DNA from 2 places in the Bacillus sp. NP247 genome. Region 1 is predicted to be linked to the other one. Evidence: riboswitches for the same ligand, from Rfam matches in the RefSeq annotation. Region 1 holds a riboswitch; the other holds the start of a gene.
The links. A riboswitch is a leader RNA that binds a small molecule or an ion and turns the genes downstream of it on or off. The one in region 1 is predicted to bind thiamine pyrophosphate.
Positions count from the first base shown of each region.

Region 2: linked by a shared signal. The riboswitch ahead of tenA (thiaminase II) and the one ahead of tenA (thiaminase II) in region 1 are both predicted to bind thiamine pyrophosphate.

Region 1 covers NZ_CP076653.1:14,652-23,094, reverse strand. Annotated here, with positions in the region: gene KPL75_RS00120 (esterase/lipase family protein) at 1-302, shown strand, start outside; gene KPL75_RS00115 (homoserine dehydrogenase) at 389-1,414, shown strand; gene KPL75_RS00110 (MocR-like pyridoxine biosynthesis transcription factor PdxR) at 1,511-2,959, shown strand; gene ddlB (D-alanine--D-alanine ligase) at 2,964-3,878, shown strand; TPP riboswitch at 3,952-4,057, shown strand; gene tenA (thiaminase II) at 4,186-4,875, shown strand; gene KPL75_RS00095 (pPIWI_RE module domain-containing protein) at 5,206-7,587, shown strand; gene KPL75_RS00090 (DUF3959 family protein) at 7,798-8,443, shown strand, end outside.
Region 2 covers NZ_CP076653.1:3,418,350-3,426,792, forward strand. Annotated here, with positions in the region: tRNA gene KPL75_RS17795 (tRNA-Arg) at 1-28, shown strand, start outside; tRNA gene KPL75_RS17800 (tRNA-Pro) at 39-112, shown strand; tRNA gene KPL75_RS17805 (tRNA-Ala) at 128-200, shown strand; tRNA gene KPL75_RS17810 (tRNA-Ser) at 219-311, shown strand; tRNA gene KPL75_RS17815 (tRNA-Ser) at 372-464, shown strand; tRNA gene KPL75_RS17820 (tRNA-Met) at 489-565, shown strand; tRNA gene KPL75_RS17825 (tRNA-Asp) at 568-643, shown strand; tRNA gene KPL75_RS17830 (tRNA-Phe) at 653-728, shown strand; tRNA gene KPL75_RS17835 (tRNA-Thr) at 743-815, shown strand; tRNA gene KPL75_RS17840 (tRNA-Trp) at 822-892, shown strand; tRNA gene KPL75_RS17845 (tRNA-Ile) at 903-979, shown strand; tRNA gene KPL75_RS17850 (tRNA-Asn) at 987-1,061, shown strand; tRNA gene KPL75_RS17855 (tRNA-Glu) at 1,063-1,134, shown strand; gene KPL75_RS17860 (CBS domain-containing protein) at 1,265-1,684, shown strand; gene KPL75_RS17865 (DUF3965 domain-containing protein) at 2,154-3,305, shown strand; gene KPL75_RS17870 (hypothetical protein) at 3,546-3,878, opposite strand; gene KPL75_RS17875 (SH3 domain-containing protein) at 3,884-5,044, opposite strand; TPP riboswitch at 5,304-5,416, shown strand; TPP riboswitch at 5,477-5,580, shown strand; gene tenA (thiaminase II) at 5,670-6,365, shown strand; gene KPL75_RS17885 (ABC transporter ATP-binding protein) at 6,334-7,083, shown strand; gene KPL75_RS17890 (ABC transporter permease) at 7,083-7,835, shown strand; gene KPL75_RS17895 (ABC transporter substrate-binding protein) at 7,832-8,443, shown strand, end outside.

The DNA of each region.
Region 1 (8,443 bases):
TGGGTAATGCATTCTTCTTAGGTTCCTTTGCAAGGTATGAAGAGAATCGACCATTAATAGATACTTCTTGGTGGCAAAATGACGGTGTAGTAAATACAAATTCTATGATTGCGCCTTCGTCTAATATTGCTGCAAATGATAATAAGTCATTACAGATTGGAAAATGGAATCATATCGAAACGAAAGCAAATTGGGACCACCTCGATATGGTAGGACTAAGCGTTTCAGACACGTTAGGATTTTCTAATATTCAAGAGTTTTATAGAACAATTGCAGAAAAATTATCACGGTTACCGAAATAGATAATATAAAGCGCTCTCGATGGAATTCGAGGGCGCTTTATATTATATTGAAAGAGGGATTTGGTAGAAAAATATGGGGGGATATTATGAAAATTCAAGTTGTATTATCAGGATATGGGACAGTAGGAAGAGAGTTTATAAAATTATTAAACGAAAAATATTTATATATATATGAAACATATGGAATTCATTTAGTTGTAAGTGGCGTATTAGGTAGAAATATTGCAATACATAATGAGGAAGGTTTGTCTATTCATCATTTATTGATGTATGGTGGTGGTACTGCTGCAATTGAAAAATATATAGAACATCATCCGGGGGAACGTGCAACAAATAGCATAAACGGTAATGTATTAGTAGAATCAACAGTTACAAATCTTAAAGATGGAAATCCGGGAAAAAAATATATAAAACAAGCGATTGAGAAACATATGGATATAGTGGCAATTTCTAAAGGTGCCCTTGTTACAAACTGGAGAGAAATAAAGGAAGCAGCAAAAATGGCGAATGTACGAATTCGATATAGTGGCGCAACTGCCGCAGCACTGCCGACATTAGATATTGGACAATTTAGTTTAGCTGGCTGCAATATTGAAAAAATAGAAGGAATATTAAACGGGACAACTAATTATATTCTTACAAGAATGCATGAAGAAGATAAAACTTTTGAAGAAGCGTTGCAAGAAGCACAAAATAAAGGAATTGCGGAGACAAACCCGTTATTAGATATAAGCGGGATGGATAGCGCATGTAAATTATTACTTTTGACGAATAGTTTAATGGGAACAGATTATGCACTTAAAGACATGCAAATAAAAGGATTAGAGCATGTTACAACGCACCAAATTCAAAATGCGAAGGAACAAAATAAAACTATTAAATTAATTGCATCAGCAAATAAAGATGATAATGGAAAAGTAAACCTTAGCGTACAACCTTGTAATTTAGAGAAAGAACATCCATTAGCAAGTATAAATGGTACCGAAAAAGGAATTACGTTCTTTACGGATTCAATGGGGCAAGTGACAACGCTTGGAGGGGCCTCAAATCCAAGAGGGGCAGCCGCAGCCGCTTTAAAAGATGTAATCAATTTGTATCGAAAGGATTTATAGGTTTGCTGACCGTACCGCTATTATTAAAAAATACATATGTAGTGGACCTTTTGAGAATGAAATAAATATGCAAAAATAATTGCAGGGGGTAAGAAATTGTTTAAAGATTTTAAAGTTGTAAAAGATCGTCCCGTTTATATTCAATTAAAGGATTATTTAAAAAAGATGATTATGAAAGGGCATTTGCTCGGTGATCAAAAAATCCCATCAACAAGGGAACTGAGTGAATTATTATCGGTGAGCAGAAATACAGTACTCTCTGCTTATGCGGATTTAGAACAAGAAGGGCTCATTTATGCAGTTAAAGGAAAAGGAAATTTCGTTGCGAAGGTGGATATAAGTAACACCTCGTCTGTTGAAATAGATTGGAAAAATAAACTTAATACAGTTACCACATTAGCGGATGAATTAGATTTAATGAAACATGGTGTTCGCTGGGAAAAAGGAATGATTGTTTTTAATAGTATAGCCCCGGACGAAAAGCTATTTGATGTTGAAAATTTCAAAAGAGCTTTTCTTACTCGTATGTCCATTGAAGGGGATATCGTATTGAACTACGGATATGCAAAAGGTTATCGACCGTTAATGAATTATCTACTTCATTACATGGAAATGAAAGGTGTAGATATTTCGAACAAAGATATTTTAATTACAAATGGATTTACAGAAGGATTAGATATTGTACTATCTTCCTTATCGAAGAAATCAGGGCGTGTTATTTGTGAGAATCCAACTCACCATGCTGCATTGAAACTTTTTCGATTACATGGGCTTGAAGTTCATGGGATAGATATGAATGATGATGGTATTGATACGACTGAAGTAGAAAAAAGTTTACATGAAAAGGATTTTGATTTTGCGTATTTAATTCCTTCTTATCATAATCCAACTGGTATTGTTACGAGTTCGGAGAAAAGAACGGAATTGATGAGGCTATTTTCGAAATATAAGGTTCCTATTATAGAGGACGGGTTCAATGAAGAATTACGTTATTCAGGTTCACATTTAGCGCCGTTATTAACTTTTGCTGGGGCTGGTAATAATGTGATTTATATTAGTAGCTTTTCGAAGGTACTTTTCCCTGGTTTACGTGTAGGGTGGATTATTGCAGATAAAGAACTGATTCATTATTTAGAAAGTGTTAAAAGAGCAAGAACCATTCACACATCTACGCTAGATCAAGCTGTTCTGTTTCAATATTTACATGAAGGATATTTTGAAAAATATTTAAAAAAGGCAAGATCTGTTTATAAGAAAAAATATGAGTTAGCTGTTGGGGCTTGCAATCAGTACATTCCGTTTAAAAGGATGACTGGAGATGGTGGACTTCATTTGTTTATAGAGTTGGAAGAAAAAATTCACGCCCGCACACTTTTACAAAAGTGTTATGAGAAAGGCGTAACGTTTTCTCCTGGAGATGTTTTTTATTCTGATGGAGAGGGAGCGAATACATTCCGATTAGGATTTTCACGTTTGAAGGAAAAAGAAATAGTTAGCGGGATTCAAATAATTGGTGAAACTTTAAAAAATGAAATTTGGAGTTGAGAAAATGAGAATTGGCGTTATTATGGGAGGAGTATCCTCTGAAAAACAAGTATCAATTATGACTGGGAATGAAATGATTGCACATTTAGATGAAAATAAGTATGAAATCGTTCCAATTACGTTAAATGAAAAAATGGATTTAATTGAAAAAGCGAAAGACATTGATTTTGCATTGCTAGCATTACACGGAAAATACGGAGAAGATGGTACGGTTCAAGGGACGCTTGAGAGTTTAGGTATTCCATATAGCGGCAGCAATATGTTATCTAGCGGTATATGTATGGATAAAAATATTTCGAAAAAGATTTTACGTTATGAAGGAGTAGAAACACCAGATTGGATTGAACTTACAAAAATGGAGGATCTAAAACTTGATGATTTAGATAAGTTAGGATTTCCATTAGTGGTAAAACCAAACTCTGGCGGCTCGAGTGTTGGCGTAAAGATTGTCAATAATAAAAATGAATTGATCTCAATGCTGGAAACTGTATTTGAATGGGATTCTGAAGTGGTAATTGAAAAGTATATAAAAGGTGACGAGATTACATGTTCAATTTTTGATGGTAAACAGTTACCTGTCGTTTCAATTCGACATGCAGCTGAGTTTTTCGACTACAATGCAAAATACGATGATGTTAGTACAATTGAAGAAGTTATTGAACTTCCAGCTGAAATACAGGAACGTGTAAATAAAGCGTCATTAGCTTGTTATAAAGCATTAAAATGTAGTGTTTATGCAAGGGTAGATATGATGGTGAAGGACGGAATTCCATATGTAATGGAGGTTAATACATTACCAGGGATGACACAATCAAGTTTACTGCCAAAAAGTGCAGATGCTGCGGGGATTAATTATAGTAAACTATTAGATATGATAATTGAAACTTCATTAAAAGTAAGGAAAGAAGAAGGTTTTTAAGATAAGTGTACAATTAAAAATTTTGATAGTTCCACGAAGTATGCTATGATAATTACAATACGACAACTAAATATTTATCCACTAGGGGGGCCTTTTGTAGGCTGAGATCAAATGTAATTTTGAGACTCTTAGTACCTGATCTGGTTAATACCAGCGTAGGGAAGTGGGAAGACGATTATATTTAAAGAATACATTAATATTGTCTATTTCACTTTCTTTACGCCTGTAAAGAAAGTTTTTTTTTGTTTTACGGGTTTAATAACTGTGGATAAATACGTATATTTTATACATTATTGGAGGAATTTAAATGACTTTTTCACAAACATTACGTAAAGAAGTAGATTCTATTTGGGAAGCAAGTTTTCATCATCCTTTTGTAAAAAAACTTGGTGAAGGTACGTTAGATTTGGCAAGTTTTCGTTATTACGTACTTCAAGATTCATATTATTTAAGTCATTTTGCTAGAGTACAAACTTTAGGAGCTGCAAAGGCTCTTGAATTAGAAACGACAGCTCGCATGGCGCACCATGCTCAAAATACATATGAAGCAGAATTATCATTACATGAGAATTTCGCAAAGAAATTAGGAATTACGAAAGAAGAAAAAGATAATTTTATCCCTGCACCAACTGCATATGCGTATACTTCACATATGTATCGTGCTGCGTATGAAGGTCATTTAGGGGATATTATTGCAGCTATTTTACCTTGCTATTGGCTATATTATGAAATTGGTGAACGTTTAAAAGAGTGTCAGCCAGAAGAGCCAATTTATAAAGAGTGGATTTCTGCTTATGGATCTGATTGGTTCCGTACTTTAGTTGAAGAGCAAATTACACGATTAGATGCTATCGCTGAACAAGTGACAGAGTCTGATCGGAAGCGTATGAAACAGCATTTCATTATTAGTAGTCAATATGAATATTCATTTTGGGAAATGGCTTATACTTTAGAAAAATGGCCAGTGAATACAGACGTAAAAAATGTAATTGGATAAGAGTATATAAAAGGTATCGCTATATCAAGAGGTGATACCTTTTATTATATTTAGTTTCTGTAATTTTTTTGTAAATCATAGATAAAAAAATTAATAATGTATTATAATGATTTTGTAATATACAGAGTAACATAAGGAGGTAATTATATGTTAATAGTAACTTTTTATTAATTAGATTTTAATAATATATTATTAAAATATTCAAATTCAATCTAGTTATTTCCGTCAATGTGCTTGGTTTAAATTTGATTCGTTTATGCTTTAAAAAATTAGTATCTTTTCTAGTATTATTCATAATCAATATAAATTAAGAGAGGAAGTATTAATAATATGGAAAAATTACGGTTATTAGCATTTAAAAATATAGTAGAACCCCTCTATAATGAGAAAGTATCGTATATTTATTTTCCTATTGAATGGCTTGAGATTGTAGAGATACATTATAGAACATTTTTATTAACGAGCAAATTAAAACTTTTAAATGAAAGATTGTATGAAATGTTTTCTGATATATTATTCATTCAGCATAATCCATATATATTAAGGGAAGATACGCCCTGGATTGTAGCAAAAGAACCAATGAAACAAGAACAGTTAGACTATATTTTCCAAAGCTGGTATGAGGTTATTCATGATTGGAAACCGAATAAATTAATAGATCCACCACATTTAGAATGGCAGTATGACTTAATTAGTAATTTACCAGTATTACATGATAAAAAAACGTTTTCTAAATGGGTACCAGCTTTAATTACTCATATTTTTTGCGAAAAGCCTTTACGTATGGAAAATAAGAATGAAGAAGAAATATATTTTTCGCCACTGCGATCACAATATGTTTCTGAAGCGATGTCTGAGCCAATTAAAGATGAAGAAACACATGATTATTTTGCTTATGTATATCGGTTTGAATACGTAACTCGTGGAGGTGAGAATATTCCGCTATTAAAAGTATCTGTAGGGATTAGGAGGTTTTATCAACAATATAATCATAAAGATATCTCTATACTTTTAGGGCGAAAGCGGAGCCAAATACTGATTTCAACTCCTGAATTTGAATCAAATAATAAAAAGCAAAGATTTGTAAAGTTAAAAGTGCAACAAGCTGAAAAAGGAATAAAGTGGATTAAACGTTTTAGAAACTTAAAAGATGATTATAGGATAGGGGGAGAGGTTAAATTAGAGCAAATTCTCCAATGTCCGAAAGAGTATATTAGAGGAACTAATGTAAGAGTGCTTCTTCCATATAACGAAAATATATATAAAGTTCAAGGAACAAAAATAAAATTTGGTATAAAAGTAAGAGAAAAAGTGGAACTTTTTAATGAATTCCAACAAATATTCCCATATTTCACATTACTTCCAGAATGTGAAAAGGTATTAACTAATAATGAGAATGAGTTATTACCTTTATTTGCCCCAAAGGGATTAGACTCAATTACGTTAGAAGTATGGTCAGATGATATAGTAATAGAAATAGAACAAGCGTTATTAGATAGCAAAATAGTTTTAGCTCAAAATGGTGATTCCCCCTATGTATTAAATGCAGACAATCCAGTGTTGTTAAAAATAGTAAGATATAACATTGGAAACGTGTTACAAAATCCATATAGAATGCAATATAGCCATAAAAACAAAAAGAAACTAGTAGACGATGTCGTAAAAGCTGTACATGCTACGGCAGGTGAGCAAAATGAAATGAAATTAGCATTAATTGCAATAAAAAATTGTGATGGTCGCGAAAAAATTAATCCAAAGCAAATTATTCGGGAAGGCTTCGCTCGAACGGAACGTATTTCAGCATTTATTAATTTATTTATTGGACAAAGTGTATCAAAAAAAGAAATTATTAATGCCATTCTTAGTCTGTTAGAACAAAAGGGGTTCTTAAAGCGTAGTTGGAATAAGATAAAATTACCGGGGATAATTGTAAATTTATCAATTGAGAAAATGTCTAAATATGATTTCTTACCTATTTTTTCAAAAATAAATGGGAGAGAAATAGTATATAAATTATATGGTCAAGAAGAATGGGGCACAATTGATCATACTTTATTAAATATAGGTAATAATAAAGTGTTTTTACCACAACCATCAAAAAGGAATGATATAGGAGTCAGTTTTAAACAATTTATGTCAGAAACATTAATTGAAATTTCGCAAGATGCACATAAACAAAATAAAGAAGTTTATTTTATTGCAGATGCAAATATGAGGAAATATTGGATAGAGGAATTGCAAAATGAAAGCGTTAATATTGGGGTTTCACCTGAAATAATCTCGAATTTTAAAGAGGATATAAACATAATTAGAATTAATACTAACTCAGATGTACCGAACTATATTGTTAGAGACCAAGAATATGTTATGGATGAAACGAGATTATTTGTAGATCAAATGGGAATTTACTATAGCACGGCTGCATGCGAATTAAATTGTAATGAGATAGTACAGCAGTACATACTCGAAGTTATCCCGTTTGGTGTAAAATCTGAAGAAAGAGAAGAAATCGCCAAAATGATACATTACATGTGCTGTAAATCAACCTTGCTCTCGGAACAAAATATTCATAATACGCATGTAATGCATATGGCTAAATTAATTAAAAATTATACTACCGATATTGATTCAAGGGAGTTTAAAGAATCCAATGACGAATTAGATGAAGATGTAATAATTTTAGAAAAAGAAGATGCATTGATATTAATATAAATAATAGTATACAAATCCTGCTAGTAATAATGAGCAGGATTTGTCATTTTTTCATGTAAATAAGGCTATCCTTTGTCATGTATCTTTTCTTTTACGTATTTACTTTATTTACATACAGGATTAAGATGTTTTTTAGAAATACAAAAACTACATCATATGGAAAAGCGATTTTTATTAATTGAAAAGAAAATTTGAAAGGAATGGGGAATTGTGAAGAAATTAGATGTATTATTAATGCTACTGAGCGGCCTCTTTCCAATTGCAGGAATGTTAAAGCAAATCCCTCTTGAACAATCTTTATATATTGGAGGACTTTTATTTTTTACTAGTTTCGGTAGTTACTTTGCGAAAAAGATATATTCACGTATATGTAGCTGGATAGCATATGCACCATTTATAACACTACTGTTAGTTATTTGGAATCAGGATATTTCAACAAGTGCTATAATAGCAAATGCCAAAATTGCCGCTTGTATCGCTTTAATACCTTGTATATTCCGCTTTCGTACATACGGGCTTACTTTAGGTTTATTCTCATTATGGGCAGCTTTATTATGGGATATAAAAGAAGTACAGTCGTTAGTCATACTTGAGCGTATGACGAGCTTAATGACAAGCAATTACGTATATCTTCTACTCTTGGTTGGAGGACTTATATTAGGTGGATTACTTGCGACGTTAATACATCGAAAAGAGCAAGATAATAATAAAGAAAATACAAATCTATTTAAACAAAAAAAGAAACGTAAAAGGCTATCATTTAAGATCCGCTTTCCAAGATTACCGAAATTTAAGATGAAATTATTTAAGTTTGGTGGAAAAGGTTCTAAACGTAAAACGCCAGAAATAATGCATG
Region 2 (8,443 bases), 1.9 Mb from region 1:
GTTAGGGGTTCGACTCCTCTCGGGCGCGCTTTTATTAACGGGAAGTGGCTCAGCTTGGTAGAGCACCTGGTTTGGGACCAGGGGGTCGCAGGTTCAAATCCTGTCTTCCCGATTTTCCCAAAAACATGGGGCCTTAGCTCAGCTGGGAGAGCGCCTGCCTTGCACGCAGGAGGTCAGCGGTTCGATCCCGCTAGGCTCCACTTTATTTTTTATATGTCGGAGGTATACCCAAGTTCGGCTGAAGGGATCGGTCTTGAAAACCGACAGGCGGCGAGAGTCGCGCGGGGGTTCGAATCCCTCTACCTCCTCCATTTTTTTAAAAAGTGGTTTAGTACATATAAAAATGAATAAGATATTAATTTTTCCTTCATGGAGGTATACCCAAGTTCGGCTGAAGGGATCGGTCTTGAAAACCGACAGGCGGCGAGAGTCGCGCGGGGGTTCGAATCCCTCTACCTCCTCCATTTATTTTTAAAACATAATATCGTCGCGGGGTGGAGCAGTACGGTAGCTCGTCGGGCTCATAATCCGAAGGTCGCAGGTTCAAATCCTGTCCCCGCAACCAATGGTCCCGTGGTGTAGTGGTTAACATGCCTGCCTGTCACGCAGGAGATCGCCGGTTCGACCCCGGTCGGGACCGCCATTTTATGTTGGCTCGGTAGCTCAGTCGGTAGAGCAGAGGACTGAAAATCCTCGTGTCGGCGGTTCGATTCCGTCCCGAGCCACCATTTTTTTAAATTATGCCGGCTTAGCTCAATTGGTAGAGCAACTGACTTGTAATCAGTAGGTTGGGGGTTCAAGTCCTCTAGCCGGCATCATTTAGGGGCATAGTTTAAAGGTAGAACTGAGGTCTCCAAAACCTCCAGTGTGGGTTCGATTCCTACTGCCCCTGTAAAGTATATGGGCCTATAGCTCAGCTGGTTAGAGCGCACGCCTGATAAGCGTGAGGTCGATGGTTCGAGTCCATTTAGGCCCACCATATATATTCCGCAGTAGCTCAGTGGTAGAGCTATCGGCTGTTAACCGATCGGTCGTAGGTTCGAGTCCTACCTGCGGAGCCATGGCCCGTTGGTCAAGTGGTTAAGACACCGCCCTTTCACGGCGGTAACACGGGTTCGAATCCCGTACGGGTCATAAAAAAAGAGTCAGCAATATGCTGACTCTTTTTTATTATGTATAAGCCTCTTTTTATCACCTTATTTTCCTGAAATAAATAAAGGGATTTAGGAAAAGCTATGGTATGTATTAAAAGGAGGAGATGAAAATGACACAAGTTAGAGAACTTATGAGTACTCATATCGTACATTGTACACCATTAGACAATGTATATGAGGCAGCTGTAAAAATGAAGGAAGAATCGGTTGGATTGATTCCTGTTATTGAAAATAAACAAGTTGTTGGGCTTGTTACTGATCGAGACTTAGTTGTTCGTGGGATTGCTGAAAAACATCCTGGATCTAATCAAATTACAAATGTAATGACAACAAACATTGTTTCAGTTTCTCCAGATGATTCTATTGAAAAAGCTACAGAATTAATGGCACAATATCAAATTAGACGGTTACCGGTAGTTGAGAGCGGTCAACTTGTTGGGATGCTAGCACTAGGGGATTTAGCTATAAGAGAATCAGCAGATGATCAAGCAGGCTTTGCTTTAAGTGAAATCTCGGAGCATACGGAATAAAGTAAAACTTTAATTAGCGGGAGTCTTACTGCCCGAAAAGAGCGAGATAAATTACGTATAAAAATCAGATACATTATTCTAGTATATATGGATTAAACTGATATGTTAGCATGATGTATCTGAGACATTATATAATAAGTGTAGAGTCAATATTTTTGACAGTTTTTTTAAATTTGTCATTCCTAATTTTTAATAAGAGAAAAAATGATATACTGAGAGATATAAGTATTATGATAGATTTTGAATATAACAATATTTATTATTAATGATGTAATAATGAATTAATATTTCCTATGTAGATAAAGTGAAACTTTAATTATTGGGGTCCATCCCCCAATAATTATTAGTTGAACCAATCGGGCTTTTACGGGCAGTTTTATCTCCCACCTAACTTCCTCGCATTCGCCGAATTTTGAGGTGGGAGTCTTACTGCTCGAAAATAGCGGGATAAAAAGGGAAGGGGAATTATATGAGGGATGTACAGGGCGATCCAAATTGGAATTTGGTTACAGATACATATATAGAACCAAATAATTTCGCTGAGTTATTTTCTTTACTTGTACCTTGTCATCCAAAAGGTGAAGGGAAAGAGCGAACTATATTAGTATGGAAAGAAAAAGAATTTTATAAAGAAGAAAATTTAGCGTCATTTATCGTATATGGCATGAATAGAGTAAAGAATTTACCGCAGTTTCATAAAGATGAAATTCCAACTCTAGTACGTATTCTTCGTCTATGTCAAGAGATTGGTTGGTATGAAGAGGCAAATGCTTTTATGGTAACCCAAGGGCTAGATGAATTTGTCCAAACTTCATTGGAGTATGAAACATGGGATCTTTTGACGAAAGCAGTTGCTTTAAACTATTTAATTATTAAATATCGTATTGGTGAATTAACAGCTGAGGATGTAGAAATTTGGAATCGAGTTAAATTTAACGAGAAATGTATAACAGATTGTAAACACCTATTATCTCATAAAGAAGTGTTGGAATTTACATTCTTTTATATGTGTAAGCGAGCAAAAACACTATCAAAAGAACAATTAAATAGTGATATGATGAGTCTAGCAATGTATTGTAATACTTTTGTGTATGATTTATATACACATGACTTATTACGAAAGTATCGTAAGTGTACAGATTTCCTATCATATTATGGACCTAGTCAAGCAGTTTTAGCTTGTCAAAGAGCTGTACTTTCTCAAATTTCCGATCGATTAGACCCTTTAAAGACAACTCATGTAGATGATTATTTATATGTGATGAAAGAAATGATGGAGCATATGACGATAGGGGTAATGGATCGGTATGGTCATTTTATTGGAAAGTTACTATCATATGTACCATTTTTCGAAATGATCCAAGTTCCACAGCATGCATATTATTGTGAAGAATTACTGTATATTTGTAAGGGAATTGAATACAAAGAAGAAATACTACGCAATTATATATTTATACAATTACATGATTGTTTACCATCATTCTTTAAACTATTTCTTAAAAATAAGCGTTATGCAACGATTCATGATATTCTTTTCTATTGGTGCGACGATGAACAAAGAATGAGCTTAGAGAAAAAATATAATCTTAGTTTCATTTATGAAAAATATGCTTGTGGATAAACCGTATTTTACATATTAAAAATTAATATAAATTAAAAAGGATCTCAAGTTTATGTGAGATCCTTTTTTGTTAGTAAAACAAGGAGAAAGTAACTAAGATAAGAAATAACATTCCATAAAGGAGAAATTGTGAAGTATAACTTCCTTGTATACCAAAAAAAGTATTCATTTTTTTATATAAATTCAATATATATTTCATTGGATTATCTTTGAAAGATTGGTACACAGTGTCTCCTCTTTCTAAGCTTCTTGTTCATGTTTTTGGTTATTAGGGACATTAACGTATCTAGCTAGGAATAATAAGACACCTATAAAGAATACAGGAAGTACAGTAGATAAATAAAAACCATTACTAATTATATTTGTTATAAGAGCACTCAAAAGAAAAATTGCATTATAAATATGGGCAATTTTTTGTTTTAGCCGCATTTGTAATGCTTCCATAATGATTTCTAAAGCAACAAAAGCAATAATAATAGATAAAAATACAGTGTTCGTATTATAAATGATTAAACAACAGATTAAACCTAAAAAGGCCAGGTATTCAATAAAGAGAGGTATATTGCGTGGCATATAATTTACCTAACTAAATATGGCAGTGGGTTCACTGCATTTGTTTTTTCAAAATTCCATTCCCCATTATGTAATTCAAAATGGAGATGTTGCCCGTATGAATGACCTGTGTTTCCCATATGACCTACTAATTGTCCAGTTTGTACTTGATCACCAGCTTGTACAGTGCGATCCTTCATATGAGCATAAACTGTTGTATATAATTTCCCATTTATTTGATGGGCGATGAACACGACATTGCCGTAGCTAGCCGAATAATAAGATTTCACAACTTTACCTGCAGCAGCAGCTTGAATAGAGACATTTCCTTGTGCTGCTATATCTATACCATAATGCATTTGCTCCCAGCGCATATCAAAAGTGGAGCTGATTTTCCCTTGAGTAGGGAATTTGAAAACTGCTGGAATTGATGCAGGTTGAGCTGTTTTAGCTTGTGCTTGATTTTGATTTTGCGCTACATAGTGTTTCGCTACATATCCGTATCCTGTGCCAAAACGAATTTTATACCAAGTACCTACCGTTTCTACTACTTGTACTTGTGTACCATTTTGTAATGAGCCAAGTAGAGTGCTACTTGTACTAGCGTTGCTACGTACATTTAATTTTGGTGTTGCAACAGTATAGGAAGGAGAACCTTGTACAGTTACACCTTTTACTAGAGGTGTGGATCCATTAGATACAAATGTTTTTTGTACGTATCCAATTTGACCGTTATGTAATATTTTGTACCAATCCCCTTGTTCACCTTGAATGGTAATGAATTGACCATTTGGTAATATATCTAGAATAGAAGACTCTGTATTAGGTTCAGAACGAACGTTTAATGCGTTTGCATTTACGATATATTGATTCTTTGGTTGAACATTTTTTTTGAATAGAATTGCATCTTTTTTCATATAGCCTGTTTTGTTGTTAACAGATACTTTATACCAATCTTGAGTTGTCTCAAGAATAGTAACTGGGCTATTAAATCGAATGTTATCAATTATTGCACTGTCTGCATGGTTATTTTGATGCAGTGCAACGTTGTCAATTTTTACATATCCAGTTTTTACTGTAGATAGTTGCTTAGCAGACGCTGTTTGTATATCGGATTCTCCCATAGAAGGAAGTAAAGAAGCAATTGCGATAGTAGTTGCTGTTAAAGCTGTAGCTTTCATATTCATGTAATAAAGACCTCCTCTAGTTGTATAGTTGTAATTTTATTATAGTATAAAGATATAATATATTGGTCGTATTCACATAAATGTAATATGAAATCAATAAAAATAATGTTAGAAGAGAGATTCGTATATAAATATTGTATATATCATTTGTGGGGTCGCATTTATATTTGTTTAACACATTAAGATTTAATTCGCAATTAAGAAAATTAAAACAGTTGATGATGTCTTATGGCGGTGTTATACTGACAGTGATAATTTTATAGTTTGCTAGGAGGGCTGGTGTTGCCAGCTGAGAGTAGGGCCGTAAGCCGTTGATCCTTTTTATTACCTGATCTAGATTATGCTAGCGTAGGGAAGCAATTCGGACATTAACAATGAGTCCCCGTTTCTTTGCGTATAGAAACGGGGCTTTTTTATTTGAAAATTTCATATTAACACCACTAGGGGTGCTTTTCGTGCTGAGAGAGGAATAATCCTTAACCCTTACAACACCTGATCTAGATAATACTAGCGAAGGGAAGTGGAACAACGAATAAATTATAATTTTATTTGCTGTAACCACTTCTTATATACAGAAGTGGTTTTTTTATTGAGATAAATAGATATATAGGAAGGGGAATTATTAATGAAATTTTGTGAAAGATTATTTGATACGGTGCAGCCTGTTTGGGAGAAAAGTCATAATCATCCGTTTGTAGTAGGTATGGGGGATGGTACGTTGGAAAAAGACAAATTCCAGTACTATATTATTCAAGATTATTTATATTTGTTAGATTATGCAAAGCTATATGCAATTGGGGTTGTAAAGGCAACGAATCCACAAGTTATGGCAAAATTTGCAGAGCAAATTGATGGGATTTTAAATGGTGAAATGACGATTCATAAACAATATGCAAAAAGACTTGGCATTTCTACACAAAAGATGGAATCTGCGAAACCATCTGCTAAAAATTTAGCCTATACAAATTACATGATGTCTGTATCTCAAAATGGCACACTTGCAGAATTAATATCAGCTTTACTTCCATGTATGTGGAGCTATTGGGAGATTGGAAAGCGTTTAAATGATATTCTTGGAGCAAGAGATCATGAGTTCTTTGGAGAGTGGATTCAAGGATATAGTTCTGAAGAATACGGTAAGCTTTGTATTTGGTTAATAGATTTATTAAATGAAATGGCAGTTGGAAAGTCAGAGAAAGAGCTAGACCGATTAGAGGAGATTTTCTTATATTCCAGCCGATTTGAATATTTATTCTGGGATATGGCTTATCGTAAGGAGATGTGGGGTTTTGAGGAGCAAGAACATACTACAGTTTCATAATGTTTCCTTTCATTATGATGAAAAACCAATCATCGATGAATTAAATGCTTCTATACAAGATAAAGAGTTTGTAAGTATTATCGGACCGAGTGGCTGCGGGAAAAGTACTTTATTTCGCCTTATTACAGGTTTAGAAGAGGCAAGTGCTGGACAGATAGAGCTGACAGAAACAAAGAGTCATCCTGTAGGGTATATGCCCCAAAAAGATATGCTCTTGCCGTGGAGAACGATTATTGAGAATGCGGCCCTACCGCTAGAGTGCCAAGGAGTGCAGAAGAAAGAAGCGCAAGTAAAAGCGAAAGAACTGTTACATAAATTTGGTTTACAAGGGTACGAGAAAAAATATCCGAAAGATTTATCTGGCGGTATGAGGCAACGCGTATCTTTTATCCGAACTTTATTAACGGGCGGGGAGATATTATTGTTAGATGAACCTTTTAGTGCATTGGACGCTTTAACGAAGGCATCTTTGCAAGAATGGTTGTTTGAACAATGGAAAGAGTGGGAAAAAACAATTTTATTTATCACTCATGATGTTGAAGAAGCACTGTTTCTTTCTAATCGAATTTTGGTTGTAGAAAATCAACCGATAGCAACTTTAACTGAGAGAATTGTGCCGCTTGATCGTAACCGAACAAGAAAAGATTTATATAAGCCTGAAGTGTTAGCGCTTAAAGAAGATCTTCTTAGTATGTTACAAAGGCAGGTGCTCGTATGATGGATCGCTTGAAGGAGCTATTACCTGCCCTCATATTAAGTGGAATTTTACTTGCTCTGTGGGAAGTAGGAGCAAGAATTGTAGATGAGATGTACATTTTGCCATCACCGTCTGCAATTGTAATGAAGATATGGGTGCTAAAGGATATATTATTTACGGTTCATTTACCTGCAACGTTGTACGTCGTTTTAATAGGCGTTGTTATTTCTATCGTACTGGGCGTAGGGCTAGCAATGTTAATGAATGCGAGTACATGGATGGAGAGAGCATTTTATCCGTTATTAGTAGCTTCACAAACAATCCCGATTACAGCACTTGCGCCGCTATTTGTTTTATGGTTTGGATATACCATTTGGAGCAAGGTTGTTGTTACAGTTTTAATTACGTTTTTCCCAATTGCGGTAAATACGTATGATGGACTGCGTAGTACGAAGAAAGAATGGGAGGAGCTCTTAGTTACGTATGGTGCAACGAAAAAGGATATTTTTCTAAAGCTAAAATTGCCATCTGCTCTTCCTTACTTTTTCTCAGCGTTAAAAATTGCAGTTCCGCTTAGTGTAATAGGGGCAGCAATTGGAGAATGGCTCGGTGCACAAGCTGGGCTTGGATATTTCAGTAAAAGAATGATGACGCAGTTAGACGGAGCTGGTGTATTTGCACCCATTGTATTGTTATCATTATTAGCTATTTTCTTCGTCATACTTATTTCTATATTAGAAAAGAAATTTATTAGTTGGAGGAAACATTCATGAAATTATTAAAACGCATCTTTGTGTTTACATTATTAGTTGCAATGATTGCAGGATGTTCGAGTAATTCAGCATCAGATAAGAATAAAAAAGAAAAAGAAATAACGGTCATGCTCGATTGGTACCCGAATGCGGTACATAGCTTTATTTATACGGCAATTGAAAAAGGATATTTTAAAGAAGAAGGAGTAAAGGTGAATATTAAATTCCCTTCTAATCCGACTGATCCATTAACGCTAGCGGCAGCAGGGAAAGTGACAGTTGGTTTGTATTATCAGCCAGATGTTGTTATGGCCAGAGCAAATGAACAAATTCCAGTGAAATCAATTGGAGCTGTCGTACGTTCGCCGTTAAATCATGTTGTATCACTGAAATCAGCAGGTATTAAGTCACCTAAAGACTTAGAAGGAAAAACAGTTGGATATTCTGGAACTCCTTTAAGTGAAGCATATTTAAAAACGATGGTAAAAGAAGATGGTGGTAATCCAGATACAGTAAAAGTAGTCGATGTTGGATTTGATTTAGTACCAGCGTTAATTACGAAAAAAGTAGATGCTGTAACAGGAGCATACATTAACCATGAAGTACCTGTTATGCGTCATGAGGGCCAT